Regions from separate parts of the Streptococcus thermophilus genome, predicted to be linked through region 2. Evidence: predicted binding sites of a transcription regulator. Region 2 holds the regulator's gene; the other holds the start of a gene.

Region 1 (15,767 bases), 140 kb from region 2:
GTGAGGAGTTTGAAAAAATCGGTGCGGTTGAAATGTTGGCGCCAGCGCTTTTGACAGCAGATTTGTGGCGTGAATCTGGTCGTTATGAAACTTATGGTGAAGACCTTTATAAACTAAAAAATCGTGATAAATCTGACTTTATTCTCGGTCCAACTCACGAAGAAACTTTTACAGTCTTGGTTCGTGATGCGGTTAAATCATACAAACAATTGCCACTTAACCTTTATCAAATCCAATCTAAATATCGTGATGAAAAACGTCCTCGTAATGGTCTTCTTCGTACGCGTGAATTTATCATGAAGGATGCTTATAGTTTCCACCAAAACTACGAAGATTTGGATGTAACTTACGAAGACTATCGTAAGGCCTATGAAGCTATCTTTACACGTGCTGGCCTTGAGTTTAAGGCTATCATCGGTGATGGTGGTGCTATGGGTGGTAAGGATTCCCAAGAATTTATGGCTGTCACTCCTGAGCGTACGGACCTTAATCGTTGGGTAGTTCTTGATAAGTCAATTGCTTCATTGGATGAGATTCCAGAAGATGTCATGGAAGAAATCAAGAATGAATTGACATCGTGGTTGGTATCTGGTGAAGATACGATTGCATATTCTACAGAGTCAAGTTATGCAGCTAACCTTGAGATGGCAACAAACGCCTTCACACCAGCGACTAAGGTTGTGACTCAAGAAGAAGTTTCACGAGTCGAAACACCAGGTTGCAAGTCAATTGACGATGTCGCTGCTTTCTTGAATATTCCAGAAGAACAAACGATTAAGACTTTGCTTTTCACTGCTGATGACGAACCAGTAGTGGCTCTTCTTGTTGGTAATGATCAAGTTAACGATGTGAAGTTGAAAAACTACCTTGCAGCTGACTTCCTTAAACCAGCTACAGAAGATGAAGCGCGTCAAGTCTTTGGTGCTAACTTCGGTTCTCTTGGTCCAGTTAATCTTCCTGAAAATGTTCGTATCATTGCAGACCGTAAGGTTCAAGACGTGGCTAATGCTGTTGTTGGAGCCAATGAAGATGGTTATCACTTGACAGGGGTTAACCCAGAGCGTGACTTCAAGGCAGAATACGTGGATATTCGTAAAGTTAAAGAAGGTGAGATTTCGCCAGACGGTCAAGGTGTCCTTCAGTTTGCGCGTGGTATCGAGATTGGTCATATCTTTAAACTTGGTACACGTTACTCTGAAAGTATGGGTGCTAACGTTCTTGACGAAAATGGTCGCGCAGTTCCAATTATCATGGGATGTTACGGTATCGGTGTAAGCCGTATCTTATCAGCTGTTATTGAGCAACATGCACGTCTCTTTGTCAACAAAACACCAAAAGGTCAATACCGTTATGCTTGGGGTATTAATTTCCCTAAAGAATTGGCACCTTATGATGTTCACTTGATTACAGTTAACACAAAGGACGAGGAAGCTAATGCATTGACAGATCGTTTGGAAGCTGCTCTTGCGGCTGAAGGTTACGATGTTTTGATAGATGACCGTAATGAGCGTGTTGGTTCTAAATTCTCTGATAGTGACCTTATCGGGCTTCCAATTCGTGTGACGGTTGGTAAAAAGGCAAGTGAAGGTATTGTCGAAGTTAAAATCAAGGCAACTGGTGACACTATTGAAGTGAACGCAGATAATTTGATTGAAACACTTGCTATCTTAACAACTGAACAAGATGCTTAATACTAAAAAATCTTTTCTTGCAGAGGCGGGAAGAGATTTTTCTTTTTAAACGACAAAGATTAATTGAGAAAAAGGAGATAAATTCCAATTTGACAGAATTGTCTAAATAGTGTAAACTTAAATCTATCTTAACTACGGAGGCATTACATGCTTGACAAATCTACCCACTGGGGAAATCTTAAAGCTTGTTATTACTTTAGTTTCTTTAGATAGGGCGTTTGTGTTTCAAGATACAAGCGTCAATAAGTTTGTATCTATGAAGCTAAAGCATTTTGTGATGGATTAGCCGATTAGATGAAGAGGTCTAACCGGTGACATAAGCTAGCTTGTGCTAGTCAAGATGCAGAGAACCAGTTGGGTCTGTCCTGGCTGGTTTTTCCATGCCGTGGTCTATTTTTAATTTCTCATTCTAAGCTAGAATTGTTCTTTAAACAGCAAGATTTAGCTTACTTTTGACGTGATAAATAAAGTGATTGTATCACTTGGGGATGCTCTTGAAGACTTGAGGATTTTTCATGGGCAATGAAACTGTTGTTTTCCCTGTGCCTCCAATGCTTCAGAAGAACATAAAAGGAAATTGGAAATAGATAAAATAAAAAAACAGAGGTGTACAAGATGAAGAAATTCTTGGTCAGTATGATGGCTGTTATAACAGCTGCCATCTTGGTTGCATGCTCCAATGCTTCTAACAAAGATTTAGTTCACATCGGTGTTCTCCAATATGTAGAGCATCCTTCCTTGTCAGCGACACGTAAAGGGTTCATTGAAGAACTCAAAGAGGAAGGGTATGTCGATGGTAGGAACATTAAAATCGATTATCAGAATGCACAAGGAGATCAGTCTAACTTGCAGACGATTTCTCAGTCGCTTATTGAAGATAATGATGTCATGTTGGCTATCGCAACCCCAGCAGCTCAGTCATTAAGCAGTTTGACAAAAGGTAAGCCAATTCTCTTTACGGCAGTGACGGATCCTGTCTCAGCTAAGTTGGTTAAATCTATGGACAATGTTGGTGGAAATGTGACGGGGACAAGTGACATGTCTCCTATCAATAAACAGGTTGAATTGTTGAAAAAGGTCTTTCCAAACACTAAAAAAGTTGGGATTATGTATACGACCAGTGAGCGTAACTCAGAAGTTCAGGTTGAAGAAGCCAAGAGATACTTTAAGGAAGCTGGTATTGAAACGGTTATTAAGGGGATTTCATCAACCAACGATATTCAAGATACAGCCAAAAGCTTGATGAGTCAGACCGAAGTCATTTTTATTCCGACTGACAATACCATTGTTAGTGCCATTAATACCTTGGTAGACCTTTCTAAAGAGACTAAAGTTCCTGTTGTTGGTAGTGATGCTGGTAGTGTAGAAAAAGGTGTCCTATTCACTTATGGAACCAACTATGAAGCGCTTGGTCGTCAAACAGGTAAGTTAGCAGGTCGTGTTCTGCGAGGTGAGAAAGTTAAGGACATTGATGCGGAGTACCCTAAAACTCTAAATGTTGTGGTTAATCATGATATGGCTAAAGAACTTGGCATTGATGTTTCTAGCATTAGTGATGAGGAATCTAAAGTATCAACGAAAGATGACAAACCGATTGCCAAAAAAGATAAGGGTGTCATTAAGCTTAAGGTGAATAAGTCATCTAAGAATGGCTTTTCAAATGTTGTTCTAACATCCATTTCTCAGGGACTTCTCTGGGCGATTATGGCTATTGGGGTCTTCATTACCTTCCGTATTTTGGACCTTGCCGATTTGACAGCTGAGGGAGCCTTTCCACTTGGTGCTGCAACGACAACTATCATGATTATCCGTGGTATCAACCCAATCTTTGCAACTCTAGGTGGTTTTGTAGCTGGTATGTTTGCAGGTGCTGTGTCTGGCTTTATGCATACGAAAATGAAGATACCAGCACTATTAACAGGGATTATTACCCTAACAGGGCTCTATTCAGTTAACCTTTTGGTTCTCGGAAGTGCCAATATCTCTCTTTCAGGACATAATACGCTAGTGACTATGGTGATGGGGCTTGGATTGTCTAAGCTGAGTGGTGTGATTCTATTAGGACTAATCTTCGTTAGTCTTGTAGTGTTTATGTTGGTTGTTCTCCTTAATACACAGGTTGGACTTGCTCTTCGTGCAACAGGTGATAATCTTGCCATGGGAGAAGCTAATGGTATCAAGGTTGATCGTATGAAGATTCTTGGTTACATGATTTCCAATGGTTTGATTGCCCTATCAGGTGCTCTCCTAGCTCAAAATAATGGCTATGCGGATATGAATATGGGTACAGGTACAATCGTAAATGGCTTGGCTGCAATCATCTTGGCTGAGGTTATCGTTAAGTATTTACCACTTGGCAAACGTCTTTGGTCAATTGTTGTCGGAGCTGTTCTCTACCGTTTGGTCTTGGTTATGATCCTTGCCATGAACGTTGATGCTCAAATGCTGAAATTAGCTTCAGCTATCTTGCTTGCTATCATCCTTTATGTGCCTGAAGTACGACAAAAATTGAAAATCAATCCTAACAAATCCTTGACTCCAGGAGGTGATAAGTAGTGGCTTTACTTAGTTTACAACAGATTCATAAAACCTTTGAAAAAGGCACAGTCAATGAAAATCACGTCCTGCGTGGTTTAGATCTCGACATTGAACAGGGAGATTTTATCTCTGTCATCGGGGGAAACGGTGCTGGTAAGTCAACCTTGATGAATTCAATTGCTGGTGTTCTCAGCATTGATGAGGGGGATATCTTGTTGGACGGTCAATCTATTAAGAAAGCATCTGTAGATGAGCGCTCTAAAGACATTAGCCGTGTTTTCCAAGATTCTCGAATGGGTACAGCGACAAACCTTTCTATCGAAGAAAATATGGCAATCGCCTATCGTCGTGGCAAGAAACGTAGCTTCTTTAAAAAGTCTATCACTGAAAGTGAACGTCAAATATTCAAGGAAGCCTTGGTAGATCTTGGTCTTGGTCTTGAGAATCGTATGAAGACTGATGCTAATTTCTTGTCAGGTGGACAACGTCAGGCCTTGACGCTTGCTATGGCGACCTTGGTTCGTCCAAAGATTTTGCTGCTAGATGAACATACAGCAGCACTGGATCCTAAGACAAGTGACATGGTCATGAATTTGACGCGTAAGATTGTTGAAGAACAAAAGTTGACAACTCTTATGATTACCCACAATATGGAACATGCTATCGAATATGGAAACCGTTTAGTTATGCTCTATCATGGTAAGATCGTCGTAGATGTGCAAGGTGAAAAAAAGAAAAACCTCACTGTTGCAGAGCTTATGGCCCTCTTCCACAAAAATAGTGGACAAGTTCTCAATGACGATGCCTTGGTACTCGGTTAATATAATAGAAAAAAACTATCCAAAGTTTAGATTTTGGATAGTTTTTTCTTGACTATTTTTGACTAAGTGCTAAAATGAAAATATAGATTAGCAGTTGTCTATCGTGAGTGCTAAAACAACATTTTAAACGTTGCTAATCTAAATAACATTTTTGGAGGTAATTGGTATGGCATTAAAACCATTGGGCGATCGTATCATCGTCCGTTTTGAAGAAACAGAAGAAAAAACAGCTAGTGGCTTTGTATTGGCAGGAGCTAGTCATGAAACAACTAAGACTGCAGAGGTCTTGGCGGTAGGTGAAGGTACCCGTACTCTTACTGGGGAATTGATTGCACCTAGTGTTGCAGTAGGCGATAAGGTCCTTGTTGAAAATGGTACAGGTGTCAGTGTTAAAGACGGAGAAGATTCCGTTTCAATTATCCGTGAAGCAGATATTTTAGCAGTCCTAGCTTAAATTCTTGCTAATCAGATATAAATTAAGATAAAGAAGGAGTGAGTAATTATGGCAAAAGATATTAAATTTTCATCAGATGCACGTGCAGCAATGGTTCGTGGTGTTGATACTTTAGCTGATACCGTTAAGGTAACGCTTGGCCCTAAAGGTCGTAATGTTGTTTTGGAAAAGGCTTTTGGTTCACCACTTATCACTAATGATGGTGTGACAATTGCTAAAGAAATTGAACTTGAAGATCATTTTGAAAATATGGGTGCCAAGCTCGTCAGCGAAGTGGCTTCAAAAACTAATGATATTGCCGGTGACGGAACAACTACAGCCACTGTTTTGACACAAGCTATTGTTCGTGAGGGGCTAAAAAATGTAACAGCTGGTGCTAATCCAATCGGTATCCGTCGTGGGATTGAAGCAGCTGTAGCTGCAGCTGTGGAAGAGCTTAAAGTCATTGCTCAACCAGTTGCTAATAAGGAAGCTATTGCTCAAGTTGCTGCGGTTTCATCTCGCTCTGAAAAAGTTGGTGAATACATTTCAGAAGCAATGGAACGCGTTGGTAATGATGGTGTTATCACTATTGAAGAGTCTCGTGGTATGGAGACAGAACTCGAAGTGGTTGAAGGTATGCAATTTGACCGTGGATATCTTTCTCAGTACATGGTTACTGATAATGAAAAAATGGTCGCAGATCTTGAAAATCCATTTATTCTTGTGACTGACAAGAAAATTTCAAATATCCAAGATGTTCTTCCACTCTTGGAAGAAGTGCTTAAGACCAGTCGTCCACTTTTGATTATTGCTGACGACGTGACTGGTGAAGCTCTTCCAACACTTGTTCTTAACAAAATTCGTGGAACCTTCAATGTCGTTGCTGTTAAGGCGCCTGGCTTTGGTGACCGTCGTAAAGCGATGTTGGAAGACATTGCTGTATTGACTGGAGCAACTGTTATTACTGAGGATCTTGGTCTTGAACTTAAGGATGCAACTATGGAATCACTTGGTCAGGCTTCGAAAGTAACTGTGGATAAGGATAGTACAGTTATCGTTGAAGGAGCAGGAAGCGCAGAAGCAATTGCTAACCGTGTTAAGCTCATTAAATCTCAATTGGAAACAACAACATCTGAATTTGACCGTGAAAAACTTCAAGAGCGTTTGGCTAAATTGTCAGGTGGTGTTGCAGTTATTAAGGTTGGTGCAGCCACAGAAACAGCTCTTAAAGAAATGAAACTTCGTATCGAAGATGCTCTCAATGCTACTCGTGCCGCTGTTGAAGAAGGTATAGTAGCTGGTGGTGGTACAGCCCTAGTTAACGTCATTGCTAAGGTTGCTGAACTTGATCTTGAAGGTGACGATGCTACAGGACGTAATATTGTCCTCCGTGCCTTGGAAGAACCTGTTCGTCAAATTGCTTATAATGCCGGTTATGAAGGTTCAGTTATCATTGATAAATTGAAGAATAGCCCAGTTGGTACAGGATTTAACGCTGCCAATGGCGAATGGGTAGATATGGTTGAATCAGGAATCATTGACCCAGTTAAGGTAACACGTTCAGCCCTTCAAAATGCTGCTTCAGTAGCTAGTCTTATCTTGACAACAGAAGCAGTCGTTGCCGACAAACCTGAACAAAAGGCTCCAGCAGCGCCAGCTATGGATCCAGGAATGATGGGTTACTAAGATTTAAGAAAGAAAAAAACCTAGGAGAAGTCGAGAAATGAACTGCACCCCAAAAGTTAGACAGAAAAAATCTAACTTTTGAGGTGTTTTTATTATGAAACTAACTTATGAAGATAAAGTTCAAATATATGAATTGAGAAATCAAGGTCAAACCTTCAACCAACTTTCAAAACGATTTGGTGTGGATGCTTCTGGATTAAGATATATGACGAGATTGATTGAACGTTACGGAATAGAAATTATCAAGAAAGGTAAGAATTGTTACTATTCACCAGAATTAAAACAAGAAATGATTGATAAAGTGCTACTTGAAGGTCGTTCACAAAAAAGTGTAAGTCTTGATTATTGTCTTCCAAGTGGTGGAATGTTGCCTAATTGGATAGCACAATACAAGAAAAATGGGTATACTATTGTTGAGAAAACAAGAGGGAGACCGCCTAAAATGGGACGTAAACGTAAGAAAACTTGGGAATAAATGACAGAACTAGAGCGACTCCAAGAGGAGAATGAACGCTTACGTACCGAGGTGGCCTACCTAAAAAAGTTAAAAGAGTTAGAGGAAAGGGACGAAGCCTTACAGCGAGAAAGGCAGAGACAATTAGAGAAATGGTTTCAGGAGGATTTCGACTCGATTTACTTCTTGAAACAGCACGTTTAGCTCGCTCGACTTACTATTATCAGTTGAAACCACTAGATGGGCACGACAAAGATAAAGAGACTAAAGGCGAAATTCAAGAAATTTATTATGAGAATAAAGGAAATTATGGCTATCGCCGAATAACTCTTGAATTGAGGAATCGTGGTTTTGTAGTGAACCAGAAGAAGGTCCAACGTCTGATGAAGCTCCTTGGTTTAAGTTCCCAAATTCGTCGTAAACGCAAGTATTCTTCATACCAAGGAGAAGTTGGCAAGAAAGCAGATAACCTTAGTGACCAAGGTTGGCAATACCAACATCAGTATTATCATCAATTTTTAGAGGATAAAGGGACCCCCAACCGTCAATGTCACGTAAGGGGAATCGTCCAGACAATGGCATGATGGGATCCTTCTTTGGTATTCTTAAGTCTGAGATGTTTTATGGTTACGAGAAGACGTTTCACTCACTTGAGCAATTGGAACAAGCTATTGCAGACTATATTGATTATTACAACAACAAACGCATTAAGGTAAAATTAAAAGTACTCAGTCCTGTGCAATACAGAACTAAATCCTTTGGATAAATTAGTTGTCTAACTTTTTGGGGTCAATACAAAACTTTTTCTGAGTTTTCTTTTTTTATTAGTTATTGTTAATTAATGAAAAGGGTTAAACATATCAGAACTTCCTTGTTTACCTGACATCTGCATCATAATTTGTTGCTGTCTAGTGCGTTCTGCTTCCTTATTCGTATTGATAGAAATAATAAGCAAGATGATCCATCCAATGAAAGTCCAGCTTAACAGTATTGAGAAAAAAAGATTAGCCATTTCTTTTCTGTTTTGTTTAGAAGTGCTGGTAGGATGTCAATAATGATTGCTGGTAGACCCACAATCAAAGTCCAAAATGTCAAACCTGATCCCATGCTAGAATCGTCTCCAATAACTCCAAGTAAGAACCATCCAAGAGCCCAAAGGATAACTGGTATGGTAGCGATGGCTATCATGATGAGGTTTGTTTGAGATTTATTTTCTGGCTTTTTCCAAGCCTCATTAAGAGTGCTGTTTGTTTGTGGGAAGCTTGCATGAGCTTACTCGGCAAAGGAATTTAAAGGCTTATTAGTAGTGTCTTGTATTGGATTTATTTGTTCTTGAAAGTTGGCTGTTGGAGCTTCTTGACCTATGTTAGGAGTTTGGAAAGTTTGTCTTTCATCGATACTAGAATCATCCAAGGATTCTTCAGTGACATCATAATTGTCAACATCATTTTTGACAGTTTCTACAGTCTCTGCTGATGGTTCAGGTTCTGTATGTTCAACAGTTTCTGAGTTTTGTGTCTTTTCTACAGTCTCTTTTTGTGAGAGTTTTTTTGTTGCTTCGACAGTTTGTTTGGGGGTTTCTCAGACAAACTCGCCTCGATTGGCTGCTTCAGCCATTTCTTGGATACTTGGATTACGTCCGTGGACTGCTTGGAAAAAATCAATCCAATCTTGTTGTTTCATATAGTTAAACTCCATTTGTTTCGATTATAAATTTTGATGCTTACAATTATAGCAATAGTGTAAGGGATATGCAATGGGAGTTGGATAGGACAGTTTATTTCTCTATAATCTTTTTGTCACTAAAGATTATAGAGAAAGAAATAGGTTAAGATATAGACCACTAGAGGATATATCAGTGGATTATAGTCCCAGGCTCCTTGCCAATCTAGGTGTAAGAGTCTAACACTAGCGCGTGTCAAACCTGCGCTTCACCCCTTGAGTCCAAATGGTTTTAGGATAAGGTTGAGTGGTGTTGGGAGATGTAAAAGGTAGACTCCATAAATTGCCATTAAAACTAAGAGATATAATCTAAAAAAACGCTGGTGGTAGGCCCACAAGCGTGTGAAATAGTTTTTCATTACCCAATAACAGCAAAAAGTTTTTGATCATTTGATTGGCGAGTAGCATCCATGATGAGAAACCAGTCAATGATTGACCAGATACCACAACCACCACATGTCAAAAGTTTACCGATACCAAGACCAACTTGTCCCAACATAAAGCGGTCGATTCCAAGAGAACCACCAAAGAGTGAGATGACAAGCATCATCGTAGGATCTTGGAAGCTGATTGAGTAAAGCAGTGAAAGTTGCTGTTCAGGAAGTGCCTCAAGACGTTGGCGGATGTACTGAACTTGTTCTGTTGGGAAATACTTAGCGTTAATTGCTAGCCATTGATCGACTGGATTCATAATTAAACACTCCTAAAATTTTAAATTATACGTAAAGGATAACATAATGTAAAGGAGAGTCAAGGTAGTCAAGGCTTTCGAAATCAATAAAAGCAACTTATTTGCAAGGTTCCGCTGTCTTATAACGAGAAGATCATTAGGATAATCCTTTCGCACTATGTTTGAGAGTGAGTTTGCTTTTATGATTTGTGATTTCTCAACACTTGTTCAAAACTTTCTGATTTAACCTTAACAGTGACTTTTTCGAGTGTTAAGGGGTGAGTGAAACTAAGGGAGTGGGCGTGTAGCATGAGTCTAGATGCTGGCTGATAACTGTAAAGTGGGTCCCCCAGAATAGCATGACCGTGATGGGACAGATGCACACGAATTTGGTGAGTTCGGCCGGTTTTTAGTTGGCAGTTGACCAGACTGGCTCCTTCAAAGGTTTTGAGACGTGTGACGGTTGTATACGCACTCTGCCCTTTTCGAGGATCCACCACCCGTTTTCTACGATCGTGGCGGTCGCGTCCAATCTTATCCTTATAAACAGTTTTCTTGGTCTGAAATTTACCTTCAGTCAATGCCCAGTATTGACGCTGAATCATCTTATCTTCTAAAAGCCGGTTAAGAATTGGCAGGATAAACGGATTTTTAGCGAAAAGCACAGCTCCACTAGTTTCCATATCTAGTCGATGAACGACGTAACAGGTTTGCCCACAATAAGCCGAAACATGGTTAAGAAGAGCGATTTCTGTGGGTTCATTGCCATGCGTCTTCATTCCTTCAGGCTTATTGACCACGATGAGATGCGAATCCTCATAGAGAGGCTTTACCAAATTGGCATCTCCCATAGGGATAGTTTTATTAGGATAGTCCTCTGTGTCAAAGGTCAGGCTAATCCTATCACCTTCTTTAACAGGACTCTGCCAATTAATAGTTTCTCCATTGATAAGGACATATTTTTTCGTGCGTAGGAAATGACGAATCTTACGAGGAATGAGGAGTTTGGTTTCTAGTAATTCTTTGACAGTTGTTGCAGGGTAGGGATTGATAATTTCTACGTGTAAAGTCATAGTTTCATTATATCATGAACGTTTAAAAGAGGACAGAACCTGTAAAAACTTGGTATAATAGGTTTATGACACTTTTTGATAATCTAAAAAACAAACTTTTTAAAGAAGAAACTAGCGGGAAGGGTAAGGAATCCCAGCCTGCTGGAAAATCGAAGGATTTACAAGATAGGATAAAAGGTCTTTTTGCCAAGAAGCCTGATGAAGTTGAACAAGCCGTTGAAGAACTTGACATGTCACGAGAAAGCCAAGAGACTTCACGTTACCAACGTTCTAAGCAAAAGAAACCTATTGACACGACCAAACCCTTAGGTAAGGTTCGGGCTTTCTTGAGCAAGTTCACTCTTTCGCCAAGAAATCCTATTCGCCGTTTCTGGCGTCGCTATCATATTGGTAAAATTCTCTTTATCTTGGTAGCCGTGTTGGTTCTGACAGTAGGCTCCTATCTCTTCTATATCGCTAAGACGACCAATGTCTCAGATCTTCAGGATGCCTTGAAGGCTACTACGGTTATCTATGACAAAGAAGGCAATCAAGCTGGTTCACTGTCAGGGCAAAAAGGGACCTATGTGGAGCTAGATGCTATTAGTGATAGCTTAGAAAATGCCGTCATTGCAACGGAGGATCGTACCTTCTACAAAAATAGTGGGATTAACGTCAAACGTTTCCTCCTAGCCATTGTTTCTATGGGCCGATTTGGTGGTGGTTCGACCATCACACAACAGTTGGCTAAAAATGCCTTTTTGACTCAGGAACAGACAGTAACTCGTAAGGCCAAGGAATTCTTTCTTTCTTTGGAACTAACCAAGAAATACAGCAAGCAAGAAATCCTTACCATGTATCTCAATAATGCCTACTTCGGAAACGGTGTTTGGGGTGTTGAAGACGCCAGCCAAAAATACTTTGGGACAAGTGCTGCCAATCTAACGGTGGATGAGGCAGCGACACTTGCAGGTATGCTTAAGGGACCTGAAATTTACAATCCGATTGATAATATCCAAAATGCAACCAACCGCCGAAACACTGTCCTTGCCAATATGGTAGATGATGAGAAGTTGAGTCAAGCTGATGCTGATAGTGCAGCTGGAGTTGATATGGCTAGTCGCTTGGCTGATACTTATCAAGGGACTGGTGATGACTATAGGTATCCGTCTTACTTTGATGCTGTCATTGAAGAAGCTACTAAGACTTATGGCTTGAGTGAGGATGAAATTGTTAAAAATGGCTACAAAATCTATACAGAGATGGATGCCAACTCACAGGCTAATATGCAGCAGACTTATGAAAATAGTTATCTCTTTCCAACGTCAGAAAGTGATGGTAGCACAGCCCAGTCAGCTAGTGTAGCACTTGATCCATCAACTGGAGCGGTTCGTGGTTTGGTAGGTCGTGTAGGTGGTACAGGTGATACAACCTTCCGTAATTTCAACTATGCAACCCAAGGGAAGCGTAGTCCTGGTTCGACAATCAAACCTTTGGTGGTTTATGCTCCAGCTCTGGCTTCAGGGTGGAGCATCAATAAGGACCTACCTAATACGCCAATTGATTACAATGGCTATACCCCAACCAACTATGGTGGTGTTGAGACTGAGGATGTGCCCATGTATCAAGCTTTGGCCAACTCTTACAATATTCCGGCAGTTTATCTCTTTAACCAAATCGGTATACAAAAAGGGATTAGTTACGGTCAGAAATTTGGTCTTAACTTTGATAATGTTCCAGAAGAATTAGGGATTGCACTCGGTGGTGGTGTGACAGCTAGTCCTCTACAAATGGCTCAGGCTTATGCGACCTTTGCCAATGGTGGGGAGATGAATACAGCTTATTTTATCACTAAAATTGAAAATGCTAGTGGTGATATCATTGCTACCCATAGTAAGAAGTCTAAACGTATTATCAGCCAGTCTGTAGCTAACCAGATGACTAGCATGATGCTCGGTACCTTCTCAAATGGTTCCGCTGTTAATGCCAACTACACGGGTTACACTATGGCAGGTAAGACAGGTACTGTTCAGGCCGAGTTTAACAAAGATTTGACCAGTGACCAGTGGGTAATTGGCTATACTCCTGATGTGGTTATAACGACTTGGATTGGTTTTGATAAGACTGACGAGAATCACTACTTAACAGGAGCAAGCTCAGGAACGGCTTCAACTATTTTCAGCTATATCGCTGCAGATGTTTTGCCAAATACACCAGGTAATGAGTTTACCGTTGAAAATGCCTATGCGGCTGATGGTCAAACCTTAGATTATACAGCAAATCCAAACGATTCACGTAATAGCAATAATAAGTCATGGACAGACAAGGCTTCAGACGTTGTCAATGATGTAAAAGATCAAGCAAGCAGCCTATGGGATAAGATCTCAGACTCCTTCTCAGGTCTATTCAGATAGCTTGTCAATTAAGTTTAAAAGTGGTAAGATAAAAAGAACGGAGGCGTTATGGCACAGAAAAAAGCAAGCCTAGCGTGTGCAGATTGTGGGAACCGAAACTACTCGATTAGTGTTAGTAGCACTCCCAAACCAACACGACTAGAAGTGAACAAGTTTTGCAAAAATTGTAAAAAATATACCTTGCATAAAGAAACAAGATAGGAGACACCGTGAGACAAACCGGAAGTATTTTCAAAGTCTTGAAAGACACGACTTGGCCAGAGCGTAAACAACGCTGGCACGATTTTAGTTCAATTCTTGAGTATACTGCATTCTTCACTGTCATCATCTATGCGTTTGATGAATTGTTGAGTCGCGCTATGTCAGCACTGATTAACTTTTTCTAAAGAAAACATAAAAAGAGTGGGCATGCTTGCTCTTTTTTGTTATAATAAATGCAGATAAAAGCGAGAACAAGGGCCGCCAGGCTTTTTTATTACGCTTTGAATTAAAACATAGGCATTCATTTACATTTAACGCTTGCGCCTCGAATATTGATGGTCATGTTTAAATGTCATTTAGAACAAAGAAAGGAATCCTAAAATGCTAGATTCATTCGACAAGGGCTGGTTCGTCCTTCAAACGTATTCAGGATACGAAAATAAAGTTAAAGAAAATCTTTTGCAACGAGCTCAAACTTATAACATGCTTGAAAATATCTTGCGTGTTGAAATCCCAACTCAAACTGTCAATGTTGAGAAAAACGGTAAAGTTAAAGAAGTGGAAGAAAACCGCTTCCCTGGTTACGTTCTTGTTGAGATGGTAATGACAGACGAAGCATGGTTTGTTGTTCGTAATACTCCAAACGTTACTGGTTTCGTTGGTTCACACGGAAACCGTTCTAAACCAACACCACTTTTGGAAGAAGAAATCCGTCAAATCTTGATTTCAATGGGTCAAACAGTTGATGTCTTTGATACGAATATCAAGGTTGGTGACGTGGTTCAAATCATCGATGGTGCCTTTATGGGGCAAGAAGGCCGTGTTGTCGAAATTGAAAACAACAAGGTTAAAATCATGATTAACATGTTTGGTTCAGAAACAGCTGCTGAGCTTGAACTCTACCAAATCGCTGAACTTTAAAATAGTCAAAAAGGTTGGAACCAGGAGCTTCAACCTCGGGAGACTATCTCATTAAACATGGGGGAGAGACTAGAATCTAGATTTTTAAATTTAGTTCTGTGTCACTCCCTTTTTATAACGGATGATGAATTATAAACAATTTTACGATAGGATTAGCGGTCCATTGCGTCCTTATGCTAAGGTCTTGGGAGGATTGAACAAGGCTATAACAAGGACTTTTTACCTACTTTTTCCTATATTTCTTATTTTGGTTTGGCTGAGGCATGGCTGGTTTGTTCTTTTTACGACAGTGCTTATTATGGGAGAAGGCTTTTTTCTGCTTTCTCTTGGTCGTAGCCTTTATAATCGCCCACGCCCTTATCAGACCTGGGACATTCAGCCTCTTATTAAAAAGGACAGTCTTGGCAAGTCATTTCCTAGCCGTCATGTTTTTTCAGCAACGACCATTGCCATGTTTACCTTATTGCTTAATCCGTGGCTAGGTGGGACTCTGCTTTTTCTCGCAGCAATTTTGGCTATCTTGCGCGTGCTAGGCGGTGTTCATTATCCTAGTGATGTTTTGGCAGGCTATGTCATTGGAATTCTTGTTGGCCTGCTTCTTTACCTTTAGAAATTTTTGGTCTTCTTCGAGAGAGGAGGGCTTTTTTCGTTGAAAAAAGAAAAGGACCCTTTGGGGACCTTTTCTCTTGTTCTAAAATTCGAGTTGGCGATTAAAGGTTGTTCCCACCATTCGATATTGGCTTAGTTTAAAACATGCTCTATGATAGCTTGTGTTACTCCATGTTAATCATTTGAAGCAGTCACTAGGTTTGCAGACTTCTTGACTCCCTCAGGTGCATTGACCATAGCAACTCCTAGGCTAGCCAGAGCGAGCATAGGACTATCGTTGAAATTATCACCAATAGTCATAATCTGTTCAAGAGGAATGTCATAATACTTAGCAACCTCAAGGAGAGCATGTTCTTTAGAAACGTGCTTGGCAGTGACTTCTAAGTAGTTATCTTTGGATAAGTAGAAGACTGTCTGTGGAAAACCCATGCTTAGGAGTTTTTGGTGGAGGTCCTGGATAAACTTCAGGCTCATCAATCAACAATAGCTTGTGGATAGAAGGCTTTGAATCTGAGACAGTGTCTTGGAGTTGCTTAATAATAGGAGATTCAC
Region 2 (15,767 bases):
TGCATTTAAAGAAGTGGGCATTGACCCTGTTGGTGTTTATGAAAATCCTGTGCGTGATAAGGCGCCTCTGTTTATCAAGAATGTTAATGGCATCAAGGTGGCAATACTTTCTTATGCCTATGGTTTCAATGGCTTGGAGTCAAATCTGACCGAAAAAGAGATTGCGAATCATTTGTCGAATCTTGATGAAAAACGGATGAAAGTAGAGATTGAGCGTGCTGAAAAAGAGGCTGACGTTACGGTTATCATGCCACAGATGGGCGTGGAATATCGTTTGGAACCGACAGATGAACAGGTAAAGCTTTACCATAAGATGATTGATTGGGGTGCTGATATTATCTTTGGGGGCCACCCTCATGTGGTTGAGCCGTCTGAAGTGGTTAAAAAGGATGGACAGCAAAAACTCATTATTTACTCAATGGGGAATTTCATCTCTAACCAGCGCATAGAGACTATGGATGGTGTGGATAGTGCAGCATGGACAGAGAGGGGTGTCTTAATGGATGTCACTCTTGAGAAAAAGGATGGTCAAACCACGATTAAGACAGCTCAAGCGCATCCAACCTGGGTTAACCGCACACCTAAGGGAACAATTTCGCCAGAGGGATATCCTTTATATACTTATCAAACCTATATTTTAGAGGATTTCATTAAAGATGGAAAATACAGAAATAAACTAGATGAAGAAACTAAAGAGCGTATAGATTCTGCCTATAAAGAAATGAATGCTCATGTTAATCTAAAGTGGAAATAAAGCTAAGATATCGCTAAAATTTGGCGATATTTTTCTTTATCGACAAGTTACCAACATACTTTATCCACAGGTGTGGATAAGTATGTTATAAGTGTTAAATCTTGATTTTTCAAGGTTTTATTAGACTTGTATTGTTTTACTTGTTAACAAGTTTATCCACAAGTTGTTGGATTGATAGAGACTAAATTTTATCAACGATACTGGTTAAATGTCGTAGAAACATTCGTTTTTTTCAATAAAAAAGGCTTAATTTCTATAAAAAATAGCATTTTTAATCAAAACATGCTAAAATTATACAAAATAAAATGATGGAGGCTTCTCATGAAAACGATTATTACAGTTGTAGGTAAGGATAAAGCGGGTATTGTTGCAGGTGTTGCGACTAAGGTCGCAGAGCTTGGTTTGAATATTGATGATATCACTCAAACAATCCTTGATGAATTCTTTACCATGATGGCGGTTGTATCATCGGAAGATAAGAAAGATTTTACACACCTACGTGCTGAATTAGAAGCTTTTGGTGAATCATTAAACGTCAAAATCAATATCCAAAGCTCAGCGATTTTTGATGCTATGCACAACTTATAAAATAGGGGTAGTTGAAAATGGATATTAAACAGGTTACAGAAACCATTGCTATGATTGAGGAGCAGAACTTTGATGTTCGTACTATCACCATGGGAATTTCACTCCTAGACTGTATCGATTCAGATATTGATAAAGCAGCAGAAAAGGTATACAACAAGATTGTTTCTAAGGCTAAGAACTTGGTAGCTGTTGGTGACGAAATTGCGGCTGAACTTGGTGTTCCGATTGTTAATAAACGTGTTTCTGTTACTCCGATTTCAATTATCGGTGCGGCGACAGATGCGACAGATTATGTACCGTTTGCTAAGGCACTAGACCGTGCAGCTAAGGAAATTGGCATTAACTTTATTGGTGGTTTCTCTGCATTAGTTCAAAAGGGCTACCAAAAAGGTGATGAGATTCTTATTGATTCTATCCCACGTGCGCTTGCTGAGACTGATTTTGTCTGCTCATCTGTTAATATTGGTTCAACAAAAACTGGTATTAACATGACAGCGGTACGTGATATGGGACGTATCATTAAAGAGGCTTCTGAGGCAGATCCAATGGGTCCAGGTAAATTGGTTGTCTTTGCTAATGCGGTTGAAGATAATCCATTTATGGCAGGTGCCTTCCACGGTGTTGGTGAGGCTGACGTTGTAATCAATGTTGGGGTTTCAGGTCCTGGTGTTGTGCAACGTGCTGTTGAGAAGGTTCCAGGTGAAAGTTTTGATGTTTTAGCTGAAACAGTTAAGAAAACTGCCTTTAAAATCACACGTGTAGGGCAGTTGGTTGGTCAAATGGCTAGCGAACGTCTAGGTGTCGAGTTTGGTATTGTAGACTTGTCTCTTGCACCAACTCCAGCAGTAGGTGATTCGGTAGCTCGTGTACTTGAAGCCATGGGGCTTGAAGTTGTTGGTACGCATGGTACTACTGCGGCTCTAGCTCTTCTTAATGACCAGGTTAAAAAAGGTGGTATCATGGCATGTAACCAGGTCGGCGGTTTGTCAGGTGCCTTTATCCCTGTTTCTGAAGATGAAGGAATGATTGCAGCAGTTCAATCTGGGCATATCAACCTTGAAAAATTAGAAGCCATGACGGCTATCTGTTCTGTTGGTCTAGACATGATTGCCGTTCCAGCTGATACGCCAGATACAACAATTGCGGCCATGATTGCCGATGAAGCGGCTATTGGTGTCATTAATCAGAAAACAACAGCTGTTCGTATTATTCCTTATGGTAAGGAAGGGGACATGTTGGAACTTGGAGGTCTTCTTGGTTATGCACCAGTAATGAAGGTAAACAAAGCTTCATCGGCTGACTTCATTGCGCGTGGTGGCCAAATCCCAGCCCCTGTTCACAGCTTTAAAAACTAAACGGATGATAAGTGCTTTACCGGATTGGTAAGGCATTTTCTGATGATTTCGCTAGCTAGATAGTCAGGTGGATTTGTGCTATAATGAGTTCAAAATGACGGAAAGAAGGAGGAGTCATGAGTAAGGTTAAGTTATATATCGCGAGACACGGCAAGACTATGTTTAACACTATTGGTCGTGTCCAAGGTTGGTCTGATAGCCCTTTGACCCCGTTCGGTGAAGAAGGAATTCGTGAGCTGGGAGTAGGTCTGAAAGCGGCAGGTATCCCGTTCAAATCTGCTTATTCTAGTGATTCAGGTCGAGCTATTCAGACCATGGACATCATTTTACGTGAGATGGGTTTGGAAACTATTCCTTATAAACGTGACAAACGTATTCGTGAGTGGTGTTTTGGTAGTTTTGAGGGTGGCTATGATGGCGAGCTTTTTTATGGTGTGTTGCCGAGAACAGCTGCTTTTCAAGGTAAGAATATACATGATGTAACTTATCCTGAGCTTGCCCAGAGTATCCTTGATGTAGATACGGCTGGTTGGGCAGAATCTTGGGAAGTTCTCAGAAAACGTATTATAGAAGGTTTTACAGCTATTGCAGAGGATCTTGAAAGATCCGGTGGTGGTGATGCTTTCGTCGTTAGTCACAGTATGACCATTGCAACTTTTGCTTGGTTAATGGATCCTTCTGTCGAGCATCCTCCATTGGACAACGGTTCGGTTACTGTCGTTGCTTATGAAAATGGTAAATTCACATTGGAAACACTTGGTGATATGACTTATCGTCAGGTTGGACGAGAGATAATAGAAAAAAGACAATGGTAAAAGATAGCTATCCAAGTCGCCGTCAGGCGAAAAAACAAACCAATTGGTATTTGGTTATCAGTGGCGTCTTGACTGTAATTCTTTTAGTTACAGCAGGACTTTATTCAGTATTTGGTGTCAGTCGTACGGTCCAACAAACCAATGGATCGTCAGTAACAAAAAATAGTAAGGAAGTTACCGATTCGACTCAAAGCAAGGATACAAAAGGACTACCTGATGTATCGCCTAAAGACTGGAAATTGCTTTTGGTAAATCGAGATAATAAGTCTAAAGAGCTTAATCCTGAGCTTGCTAACGTAGATGGTGTTTCTGTAGATGCGAGAATTGCGAAAAATGTTGAAGAATTTTTAGCAGCAGCTCAAGAAATTAATCCAAGCTATCATTTGATTTCGGGTTATCGTAGTGTTGCTTATCAGACAGAACTTTATAACAGTTATGTTCGGCAGGAAATGGCTGATGATCCGACTTTGACAGAGTCCCAGGCTGAGAAGAAGGTTCAGACTTATTCACAACCACCAGGTGCTAGTGAGCATCAGACAGGTCTTGCGATTGACATGAGTACTGTAGACAGCTTAGATGAAGCAGATCCAGCTACTGTGGCTAAGGTCAAAAAAATAGCGCCAAAGTATGGCTTTGTTCTTCGTTTCCCAGATGGTAAGACATCGTCAACAGGTGTGGGGTATGAAGATTGGCATTTCCGCTACGTTGGTAAAGAATCAGCAGAGTACATGACTGCACATAATCTTACTTTGGAAGAATATCTGGTACTATTAAAGGAGAAAGCTAAGTGAGACGACGTTTTAAACTAAAAGCCTTTATAATCTTAGTTGCTGTTTTCGCTTTAGGGATTCTCTTACCGCTGATTCGTCATGCATCTACAGCTGATAATGCTCGTACGGTAAAGGTTGCCTATACGCAGAAAGGGTTTATTGAAAACTTAGCGCCAACAGCACAAAAAATGTCTAAAAACTATGGTGTCCCTGCGTCGATTCTCCTTAGCCAAGCCGCATATGAGTCGAACTATGGTTGTAGTCTCTTATCTGTTAAATACCATAATATCTACAGTCTCCCTGCTCGGCCAGGACAAGAACATATCTATCTAAAGGATAATGTTTATAGTAAAGGCAAATGGCAATATCAAAAAGTAGATTTTGCAGTTTTTAGAGACTGGTCAAGTTCTATGTCATCTTATCTAGAAGAACTGCACCAAGGTAGATGGGGAGAATCAACCTATAAAGAGGTGGCAGGAACTACGAGTTATAAAGTTGCGGCAGAAAAGCTACAAGCTGCAGGTTTTAATAGTGATCCTGATTACGCTAAACATCTTATTTCTATTATTGAGACCTATAATTTGGTAAAATATGATCGCTGAGATTAGAACACCCCTAAGGGTGTTTTTAATGTTTCTAGGTCTCTAGATGTATTTTTAGCACTCTTTCAAAAAGAGTGCTAATTTTTTTGTTTTTTGGGTTGACATGTTTAAGTTTAGGTGTATAATAGAATCATAAGTTAGCAGTCGTTATATGAGAGTGCTAATAAATAGAAATGAGGTGACATCGTGATTACGCAAAGGCAAAACGCTATTTTGAATTTGATAGTTGAGATGTTCACTCGTACACATGAACCAGTTTGTTCTAAAGCATTACAAGACTCAATTGATTCAAGTTCAGCGACCATTCGTAATGACATGGCTAAGTTAGAAAAGATGGGTTATCTTGAGAAAGCTCATATCTCTAGTGGACGCATGCCAAGCCGAGCAGGTTTCCAGTATTTTGTTGCTAATTCTTTGAATCTTGATACGATTGATGAACAAGATGTTTACCAAGTCGTCAAGGCCTTCGACTTTGAAGCTTTTAAACTTGAAGATATCTTGGATGCGGCGGCAAAGCTGCTGGCAGAAATGACAGGATACACAGCAGTGATTCAAGATGTGGAACCGACCAGACAGCGTCTGACAGGATTTGAAATTGTTCAGCTGTCTAATCATGATGCGTTGGCAGTTCTGACTCTAGATGAATCTAAGCCGGTGACAGTTCAGTTTGCCATTCCAAAGAATTTCTTGTCAAGCGATTTGGAAATTTTTCATAAGCTTGTTCAAGGACGGTTTTTAGGAAATACTGTCTTAGATATCCATTACCGATTGAGAACAGAGACTCCTCAGATTGTGCAAAAGTATTTTAAGATAACAGATAATGTTTTAGATTTGTTTGACTATATCTTTTCACACCTCTTTAAGGAACTGATTTTTATAGAAGGTAAGGTTGCATCACTGGCCTATGCTGATTTGAACACTTATCAATTTTTGGATAATCCACAACATGTGGCTCTTGCGCTTCGATCAGCTATCTCCGATGATGAAGTGACCAAAATTTCGGTCGCAGAATCAACTGAAGAAGCTCTTGAAAATGTCACGGTTATGAGTCATAAATTCTTGATCCCCTATCGTGGGATGGCACTCATGCATGTGATTGGACCCATTGAAATGGATTATCGTCGCATGGTTAGTTTAGTCAACGTTATCAGTCGAGTTCTGGTTATGAAACTAACGGATTATTACCGTTATCTCAATAGCAACCATTACGAAGTTTTCTTAAGCCGTAACGTTTTAAAAAATATAGAAAGAGGTGAATGCCTTGACTGAAGATATTAAAAAAGAAGAAGTAAAAGAAGAGGAAGCTACCGAGACAAGTGAAGAAGTTGTAGAAGAAACAAAGGAAACTTCTGAGCTTGAAGAAGCTCAAGCGCGTGCAGAGGAGTTTGAAAATAAATACCTTCGTGCCCATGCAGAGATGCAAAATATTCAACGCCGTGCTAAAGAAGAACATCAACAATTACAAAAGTATCGTAGCCAAGATTTAGCAAAAGCAATCTTGCCAGCACTTGATAACATTGAACGTGCTCTTGCTGTTGAAGGATTGACTGATGATGTTAAAAAAGGTTTGGAAATGATACAGGAAAGTTTGATAAATGCTCTTAAAGAGGAAGGAATCGAAGAAATCGCAGCAGACGGCGAGTTCAATCACAACTTCCATATGGCTATTCAAACCATTCCTGCAGATGATGAGCATCCGGCGGATACCATCGCACAAGTCTTCCAAAAAGGCTACAAACTCCATGACCGCATCCTACGCCCAGCCATGGTAGTAGTATACAAAGAGAACTAAAAAAACCTTGTCCGAAACGACAATAAACTATGAGAGAAAAGATAAGAGGCAAGCCGAAGGTTTGCAAAAAGAAATATCAGAAAAGAAGAAAAAGCTTAAAAAAAGATTAGAAAAAGCTTAAGGAGATAAAACATATGTCTAAAATTATTGGTATTGACTTAGGTACAACAAACTCAGCAGTTGCAGTTCTTGAAGGAACTGAACCAAAAATCATCGCTAACCCAGAAGGAAATCGTACAACTCCATCTGTAGTTTCATTCAAAAATGGTGAAATCATCATTGGTGATGCTGCAAAACGTCAAGCAGTCACAAACCCAGATACAGTAATCTCTATCAAATCTAAGATGGGTACTTCTGAAAAAGTTTCTGCTAACGGCAAAGAATACACTCCACAAGAAATCTCAGCAATGATCCTTCAGTACTTGAAAAGTTATGCTGAAGAATACCTCGGTGAAAAAGTAACCAAGGCTGTCATCACAGTTCCAGCTTACTTTAACGATGCTCAACGTCAAGCAACTAAAGATGCTGGTAAAATCGCTGGTCTTGAAGTAGAACGTATCGTCAACGAACCAACTGCAGCAGCGCTTGCTTATGGTTTGGACAAGACTGACAAAGAAGAAAAAATCTTGGTCTTTGACCTTGGTGGTGGTACATTCGACGTATCTATCCTTGAACTCGGTGATGGTGTCTTTGATGTATTGGCTACTGCAGGGGACAATAAACTTGGTGGTGATGACTTTGACCAAAAAATTATCGATTACATGGTTGAAGAATTCAAGAAAGAAAACGGCATCGACTTGTCAACAGACAAGATGGCTCTTCAACGTTTGAAAGACGCAGCAGAAAAAGCTAAGAAAGACCTTTCAGGTGTAACTTCAACACAAATCAGCTTGCCGTTCATCACGGCTGGTGAAGCTGGACCCCTTCACTTGGAAATGACTTTGACTCGTGCCAAATTTGATGATTTGACTCGTGACCTTGTAGAACGTACTAAAACTCCAGTTCGTCAAGCCCTTTCAGATGCAGGTTTAAGCTTGTCAGACATTGACGAAGTCATCCTTGTTGGTGGTTCAACTCGTATCCCAGCTGTTGTAGAAGCAGTTAAGGCTGAAACTGGTAAAGAACCAAACAAATCAGTAAACCCTGATGAAGTAGTTGCTATGGGTGCTGCTATCCAAGGTGGTGTGATCTCTGGTGATGTGAAAGACGTTGTCCTTCTTGACGTAACACCGTTGTCACTTGGGATCGAAACAATGGGTGGCGTCTTCACAAAACTCATCGAACGTAACACAACAATTCCAACATCTAAATCACAAGTCTTCTCAACTGCAGCAGATAATCAACCAGCCGTTGATATCCACGTTCTTCAAGGTGAACGCCCGATGGCAGCAGATAACAAGACTCTTGGACGTTTCCAATTGACTGATATCCCAGCTGCACCTCGTGGTGTCCCACAAATCGAAGTAACATTTGACATTGATAAGAACGGTATCGTATCTGTTAAAGCGAAAGATCTTGGAACTCAAAAAGAACAAACAATTGTCATCCAATCTAATTCAGGTTTGACTGATGAAGAAATTGAAAGAATGATGAAAGATGCTGAAGCAAATGCTGAAGCAGATGCAAAACGTAAAGCAGAAGTAGAACTTCGTAACGAAGTCGACCAAGCTATCTTTGCCACTGAAAAAACAATTAAAGAAACAGAAGGTAAAGGCTTTGATACAGAACGTGATGCTGCCAAATCAGCACTTGATGAGCTTAAGAAAGCTCAAGAATCAGGTGATCTTGATGACATGAAGGCTAAATTGGAAGCTCTTAACGAAAAAGCCCAAGCCTTGGCAGTTAAACTCTACGAACAAGCAGCAGCGGCACAACAAGCTCAAGCAGGAGCAGAAGGCGCACAAGCAGCAGATAACTCAGGCGACGATGTCGTAGACGGAGAGTTTACTGAAAAGTAAGATGTAAAGACTGTTAAAATCTCACAGTGAAAATAGGAAATCAGGCGAAGAAGCTTTAGTTTCTAGAAAGAATTGCACCTAAAGGTAGCCTTATATGTAGTTCGCTAAAGCGAAGACTGCTACGTCTCTTTTTCACACAGAAGTTAAGGTGTGCTCAATTCAACCTTACGAGTTCAAAAACAAAGCATAAGAAGAAATCCAGAGGTTGCAAACCAGCCTCTGTTTTTCGCTAAAATAAGTGAAGTGAATATAATGTATATTTTACTTCGTTTCGTAACAAATAAAATAGAAAGGATCAAAGAGTGTTCGTCGTTGAACACGGGCTAAGGAATAAGCCAAAAAGATAGATGGTTTTGAGGGACCAGTAGTCCATCTTCGAAACTATTACTTTGGCTTTCTCCATTAGATGCCCTTTGTATCTTAAATTATGAACAATACCGAATATTACGATCGTCTTGGGTTATCTAAGGATGCCTCTCAAGACGAAATTAAACGTGCCTATCGTAAGCTGTCTAAAAAATACCACCCAGATATCAATAAAGAACCGGGTGCGGAAGAAAAATATAAAGAGATTCTAGAGGCCTATGAAACTCTAAGTGATGCCCAAAAACGTGCAGCCTATGACCAATACGGACCAGACGGTGCGAACGGCTTTGGTGGCCAAGGTAGCTTTGGTGGCTTTGATGGTGGTGCAGGCTTCGGAGGTTTTGAGGATATCTTCTCGAGCTTCTTTGGTGGCGGTGCTACTCGCAATCCAAATGCTCCTCGTCAAGGAGACGACCTTCAGTATCGTGTCAACCTAAGTTTCGAAGAGGCTGTTTTTGGTGCTGAAAAAGAAATTCACTACAATCGTGAAGTGACGTGTAAGACATGTTCAGGATCTGGTGCTAAACCTGGGACAAGTCCTGTAACCTGTGGTCGCTGTCATGGTCATGGGGTTATCAATGTTGATACACAAACACCACTTGGTATGATGCGTCGTCAAGTAACCTGTGACGTCTGTCACGGAACAGGTCAAGAAATCAAGGATCCTTGTCCAACTTGTCGTGGAACAGGTCGTGAAAAACAAAGCCATACAGTATCTGTTAAGATTCCAGCGGGTGTTGAAACAGGTCAACAAATCCGTCTTGCAGGCCAAGGTGAAGCTGGTTTCAACGGTGGTCCTTATGGAGACCTCTTTGTAGTCATCAATGTTAATCCAAGCGATAAATTTACTCGTGATGGATCGACAATTTACTATACACTTAACATTTCTTTTGTCCAAGCAGCTCTTGGTGATACTGTTGAAGTACCTACCGTTCACGGTAATGTTGAGATGGTTATTCCAGCGGGTACTCAAACAGGTAAAACTTTCCGTCTAAAAGGAAAGGGAGCACCACGTCTTCGTGGAGGTTCACAAGGGGATCAACTCGTTACTGTCAAGATTGTAACTCCTACGAAGCTGAATGATGCTCAAAAAGAAGCTCTCCTTGCATTCGCAAAAGCAAGTGGTGATGAAAAGGTTGCACCACAGAAAAAAGGATTTTTTGACAAAGTAAAAGATGTTTTGGAGGATTTATAAAGAAAGGACGCTAAAAGCGTCTTTTTCTTTATTTTGGAAGCTGTATGGGGTCAGTTGGTGATTGACATACTTTTTATCCTTAAAGAAATCTGATATGATAATTTTATGGTTAGATATAAAGCGACAATTTCTTATGATGGAACACTTTTTTCAGGTTTTCAAAGACAACCAAATGCTCGTTCTATTCAAGAAGAGATTGAAAAGACTCTTTTGCGGCTAAATAGTGGTACTCCTGTAACTGTACACGGGGCAGGCCGAACAGATGCTGGTGTTCATGCTTATGGACAAGTTATCCACTTTGATTTACCTCGGGAGAGGGATCCAGAGAAGCTGCGTTTTGGTTTAGATACACAGTGTCCAGATGATATTGACATTGTTAGTATCGAGCTTGTATCGGAGGAATTCCATGCACGTTATAGTAAACATATTAAAACCTATGAATTCCTAGTAGATGCAGGGCGACCTAAGAACCCCATGATGCGTAATTATGCTGTCCACTATCCCTACCATCTAAGTCTAGCTCTTATGCAAGAGGCTGCTATGGAATTGGTTGGCACACATGATTTTACAGGCTTCACAGCTTCAGGGACCTCTGTAGAAAATAAAGTGCGTACAATTACCCAGGCAAGTGTATCTATCGATGAGAAAACTGGGTTTTATGTCTTTACTTTTTCTGGGAATGGCTTTCTTTATAAGCAAGTTAGAAATATGGTTGGAACATTATTGAAAATTGGAAATGGACGCATGCCAGTTTCGCAAGTGAAGACCGTGTTGGAAAGTCGTGACCGCAATCTTGCGGGACCAACCGCAGCAGGTAATGGTTTATATTTGAAGGAGATACGATATGAGTGATGAATTGGTATTAGCGATTTCAGGGAATGATATTTTTAGTGGTGGCGGGCTTCATGCGGATTTAGCGACATTTACAACTAATAAACAAAATGGCTTTGTAGCTATTACCTGTCTAACAGCTATGACTGAGAATGGTTTTGAAGTTATTCCAATCGATAGTAAGGCATTTAAACAACAACTTGACTCACTAAAAGATGTTCCTTTCTCAGCAATAAAAATTGGTTTATTACCTAATGTTGAAATTGCGGAATTAACCTTAGACTTTGTTAAAAAATGTCCAGAAATTCCAATTGTATTGGATCCTGTTCTAGTTTGCAAGGAGACACATGACGTTGAGGTTTCACAGCTACGTGATGAATTGGTTAAATTCTTCCCTTATGTTACAGTCATTACTCCAAATCTCCCAGAAGTAGAACTTCTTATTGACAAAAGAATACATACTATTGATGATATGAAGCTTGCAGCTAGTTGCTTAAAAGAATTGGGTGCTAAGAATGTCGTTGTAAAAGGTGGCAACCGTCTAGATGGTAATAAAGCATTAGATGTTCTATACAATGGAAAAGAATACAAAATATTTGAGAAACCTGTTCTAGATAAAAATAATACAGGGGCAGGATGTACATTTGCTTCCAGCATAGCCAGTGAATTAGTCAAAGGATTTTCAGAAACGGAAGCTGTAGCCAATGCTAAGGTCTTTGTTTTTGAATCAATTAAACAGTCGAATGAATATGGAGTCGTTCAATATGCAAAATAAGAAAATAAAAAAACTAACGTTATTAGCCATTCTAACGGCTTTATCAGTAACCTTTGGGTTTGTAGCGAAAATTCCAACTCCAACAGGACTATTGACTTTGGTAGATGCAGGGATTTACTTCACAGCCTTCTACCTTGGTAAGAAAGAGGGAGCTCTTGTAGGAGGTTTATCTGCTTTTTTGATTGATCTCTTATCATCTGCTCCTCAATGGATGTTCATAAGTCTATTTATTCATGGTGTACAAGGCTATTTTGCAGGGCTAAAAGGTGGCTACCGTCCCCTAGGTCTACTACTAGCCACTGTTGTAATGGTTGGTGGCTATGCCCTTTCTTCGGTATTTATGTACGGAACAGGAGCTTCAATCGCAGAGTTGGTTCCTAATTTTTGTCAGAATGGTTTAGGCATTGTAATTGGTTGGCTATTATATCAAGCGTTCAAAAGAGTTCAATCAAATAAATGACAACAGATTTGTGATAAGCCTCTTGACAGCTATCCAAAAGGGTGCTAAGATATAAAAGTTGTCTTAAGTGATTTGTCTCTAACTCGTAAAGGTTCTAAAACTTTTAAAAAAGCTATTGACAAGTTTAAGAAGGGATGATAATATAAAAAAGCTGTTTCGCGAGAGACGGCCAGCACGAAGAAGAGAAAAAAACTTCAAAAAAAAGTGTTGACAAGCTATTCTATCTTTGCTAGAATATAGAAGTTGTCTCAAGAGAGGCAAAGACCTTTGAGAACTGAATAAGAAACCAAGTGCAGGGTTATGATAGAAGAATTATAACCTGTCAATTTACAAGAATAAATCGTCAGACGACGGTAATGAGTTAACGCTCGAACAATTATTAAAGTATTAATGAGAGTTTGATCCTGGCTCAGGACGAACGCTGGCGGCGTGCCTAATACATGCAAGTAGAACGCTGAAGAGAGGAGCTTGCTCTTCTTGGATGAGTTGCGAACGGGTGAGTAACGCGTAGGTAACCTGCCTTGTAGCGGGGGATAACTATTGGAAACGATAGCTAATACCGCATAACAATGGATGACACATGTCATTTATTTGAAAGGGGCAATTGCTCCACTACAAGATGGACCTGCGTTGTATTAGCTAGTAGGTGAGGTAATGGCTCACCTAGGCGACGATACATAGCCGACCTGAGAGGGTGATCGGCCACACTGGGACTGAGACACGGCCCAGACTCCTACGGGAGGCAGCAGTAGGGAATCTTCGGCAATGGGGGCAACCCTGACCGAGCAACGCCGCGTGAGTGAAGAAGGTTTTCGGATCGTAAAGCTCTGTTGTAAGTCAAGAACGGGTGTGAGAGTGGAAAGTTCACACTGTGACGGTAGCTTACCAGAAAGGGACGGCTAACTACGTGCCAGCAGCCGCGGTAATACGTAGGTCCCGAGCGTTGTCCGGATTTATTGGGCGTAAAGCGAGCGCAGGCGGTTTGATAAGTCTGAAGTTAAAGGCTGTGGCTCAACCATAGTTCGCTTTGGAAACTGTCAAACTTGAGTGCAGAAGGGGAGAGTGGAATTCCATGTGTAGCGGTGAAATGCGTAGATATATGGAGGAACACCGGTGGCGAAAGCGGCTCTCTGGTCTGTAACTGACGCTGAGGCTCGAAAGCGTGGGGAGCGAACAGGATTAGATACCCTGGTAGTCCACGCCGTAAACGATGAGTGCTAGGTGTTGGATCCTTTCCGGGATTCAGTGCCGCAGCTAACGCATTAAGCACTCCGCCTGGGGAGTACGACCGCAAGGTTGAAACTCAAAGGAATTGACGGGGGCCCGCACAAGCGGTGGAGCATGTGGTTTAATTCGAAGCAACGCGAAGAACCTTACCAGGTCTTGACATCCCGATGCTATTTCTAGAGATAGAAAGTTACTTCGGTACATCGGTGACAGGTGGTGCATGGTTGTCGTCAGCTCGTGTCGTGAGATGTTGGGTTAAGTCCCGCAACGAGCGCAACCCCTATTGTTAGTTGCCATCATTCAGTTGGGCACTCTAGCGAGACTGCCGGTAATAAACCGGAGGAAGGTGGGGATGACGTCAAATCATCATGCCCCTTATGACCTGGGCTACACACGTGCTACAATGGTTGGTACAACGAGTTGCGAGTCGGTGACGGCGAGCTAATCTCTTAAAGCCAATCTCAGTTCGGATTGTAGGCTGCAACTCGCCTACATGAAGTCGGAATCGCTAGTAATCGCGGATCAGCACGCCGCGGTGAATACGTTCCCGGGCCTTGTACACACCGCCCGTCACACCACGAGAGTTTGTAACACCCGAAGTCGGTGAGGTAACCTTTTGGAGCCAGCCGCCTAAGGTGGGACAGATGATTGGGGTGAAGTCGTAACAAGGTAGCCGTATCGGAAGGTGCGGCTGGATCACCTCCTTTCTAAGGAAAAACGGAATGTACTTGAGTTTCTTATTTAGTTTTGAGAGGTCTTGTGGGGCCTTAGCTCAGCTGGGAGAGCGCCTGCTTTGCACGCAGGAGGTCAGCGGTTCGATCCCGCTAGGCTCCATTGAATCGAAAGATTCAAGTATTGTCCATTGAAAATTGAATATCTATATCAAATTCCATATGTAAGTAATTACATATAGATAGTAACAAGAAAATAAACCGAAACGCTGTGAATATTTAATGAGTTAGGTCGAAAGGCCAAAAATAAGGTTAAGTTAATAAGGGCGCACGGTGGATGCCTTGGCACTAGAAGCCGATGAAGGACGTGACTAACGACGAAATGCTTTGGGGAGCTGTAAGTGAGCAATGATCCAGAGATGTCCGAATGGGGGAACCCGGCAGGTAATGCCTGTCACTCATTACTGTTAAGGTAATGTAGAGGAAGACGCAGTGAACTGAAACATCTAAGTAGCTGTAGGAAGAGAAAGCAAAAGCGATTGCCTTAGTAGCGGCGAGCGAAACGGCAAGAGGGCAAACCGAAGAGTTTACTCTTCGGGGTTGTAGGACTGCAACGTGGACTTAAAGATTATAGAAGAACTACCTGGGAAGGTAGGCCAAAGAGAGTAATAGCCTCGTATTCGAAATAGTCTTTATACCTAGCAGTATCCTGAGTACGGCGAGACACGAGAAATCTCGTCGGAATCTGGGAGGACCATCTCCCAACCCTAAATACTCTTTAGTGACCGATAGTGAACCAGTACCGTGAGGGAAAGGTGAAAAGCACCCCGGGAGGGGAGTGAAATAGAACCTGAAACCGTGTGCCTACAACAAGTTCGAGCCCGTTAATGGGTGAGAGCGTGCCTTTTGTAGAATGAACCGGCGAGTTACGATATGATGCGAGGTTAAGTTGAAGAGACGGAGCCGTAGGGAAACCGAGTCTTAATAGGGCGCATTAGTATCATGTCGTAGACCCGAAACCATGTGACCTACCCATGAGCAGGTTGAAGGTGAGGTAAAACTCACTGGAGGACCGAACCAGGGCACGTTGAAAAGTGCTTGGATGACTTGTGGGTAGCGGAGAAATTCCAAACGAACTTGGAGATAGCTGGTTCTCTCCGAAATAGCTTTAGGGCTAGCGTCGATGTTAAGTCTCTTGGAGGTAGAGCACTGTTTGGGTGAGGGGTCCATCCCGGATTACCAATCTCAGATAAACTCCGAATGCCAATGAGATATAATCGGCAGTCAGACTGCGAGTGCTAAGATCCGTAGTCGAAAGGGAAACAGCCCAGACCACCAGCTAAGGTCCCAAAATATATGTTAAGTGGAAAAGGATGTGGGGTTGCACAGACAACTAGGATGTTAGCTTAGAAGCAGCTATTCATTCAAAGAGTGCGTAATAGCTCACTAGTCGAGTGACCCTGCGCCGAAAATGTACCGGGGCTAAAACATATTACCGAAGCTGTGGATACCTTTATAGGTATGGTAGGAGAGCGTTCTATGTGCGAAGAAGGTGTACCGTGAGGAGTGCTGGAGCGCATAGAAGTGAGAATGCCGGTATGAGTAGCG

The links. Region 2 encodes HrcA, which represses chaperone genes, less so after heat shock. Its sites were predicted from a motif close to TTAGCACTCNNNNNNNNNGAGTGCTAA; they were not measured.
Region 1: the regulator HrcA is predicted to act here: its motif matches at 5,138-5,164, upstream of groES (co-chaperone GroES).

Annotation. Positions count from the first base shown of each region.
Region 1 is NZ_CP038020.1:627,955-643,721, forward strand. It holds gene E3C75_RS03325 (proline--tRNA ligase) at 1-1,691, shown strand, start outside; gene E3C75_RS03330 (ABC transporter substrate binding protein) at 2,307-4,247, shown strand; gene E3C75_RS03335 (ABC transporter ATP-binding protein) at 4,247-5,050, shown strand; gene groES (co-chaperone GroES) at 5,217-5,504, shown strand; gene groL (chaperonin GroEL) at 5,553-7,172, shown strand; partial or broken gene E3C75_RS11240 (IS3 family transposase) at 7,267-8,392, shown strand; gene E3C75_RS03365 (hypothetical protein) at 8,608-8,814, opposite strand; partial or broken gene E3C75_RS12100 (DUF2752 domain-containing protein) at 9,404-9,707, opposite strand; gene E3C75_RS03375 (TM2 domain-containing protein) at 9,707-10,039, opposite strand; gene E3C75_RS03380 (RluA family pseudouridine synthase) at 10,219-11,091, opposite strand; gene pbp2a (penicillin-binding protein PBP2A) at 11,157-13,484, shown strand; gene rpmG (50S ribosomal protein L33) at 13,533-13,685, shown strand; gene secE (preprotein translocase subunit SecE) at 13,694-13,870, shown strand; gene nusG (transcription termination/antitermination protein NusG) at 14,067-14,606, shown strand; gene E3C75_RS03405 (phosphatase PAP2 family protein) at 14,728-15,216, shown strand; partial or broken gene E3C75_RS03410 (Cof-type HAD-IIB family hydrolase) at 15,390-15,767, opposite strand, start outside.
Region 2 is NZ_CP038020.1:484,558-500,324, forward strand. It holds gene E3C75_RS02660 (CapA family protein) at 1-754, shown strand, start outside; gene E3C75_RS02665 (ACT domain-containing protein) at 1,076-1,342, shown strand; gene E3C75_RS02670 (PFL family protein) at 1,360-2,697, shown strand; gene E3C75_RS02675 (histidine phosphatase family protein) at 2,814-3,512, shown strand; gene E3C75_RS02680 (M15 family metallopeptidase) at 3,506-4,303, shown strand; gene E3C75_RS02685 (glycoside hydrolase family 73 protein) at 4,300-4,884, shown strand; gene hrcA (heat-inducible transcriptional repressor HrcA) at 5,071-6,153, shown strand; gene grpE (nucleotide exchange factor GrpE) at 6,146-6,676, shown strand; gene dnaK (molecular chaperone DnaK) at 6,811-8,634, shown strand; gene dnaJ (molecular chaperone DnaJ) at 9,062-10,195, shown strand; gene truA (tRNA pseudouridine(38-40) synthase TruA) at 10,301-11,047, shown strand; gene E3C75_RS02715 (bifunctional hydroxymethylpyrimidine kinase/phosphomethylpyrimidine kinase) at 11,040-11,801, shown strand; gene E3C75_RS02720 (ECF transporter S component) at 11,791-12,261, shown strand; rRNA gene E3C75_RS02725 (16S ribosomal RNA) at 12,648-14,195, shown strand; tRNA gene E3C75_RS02730 (tRNA-Ala) at 14,250-14,322, shown strand; rRNA gene E3C75_RS02735 (23S ribosomal RNA) at 14,470-15,767, shown strand, end outside.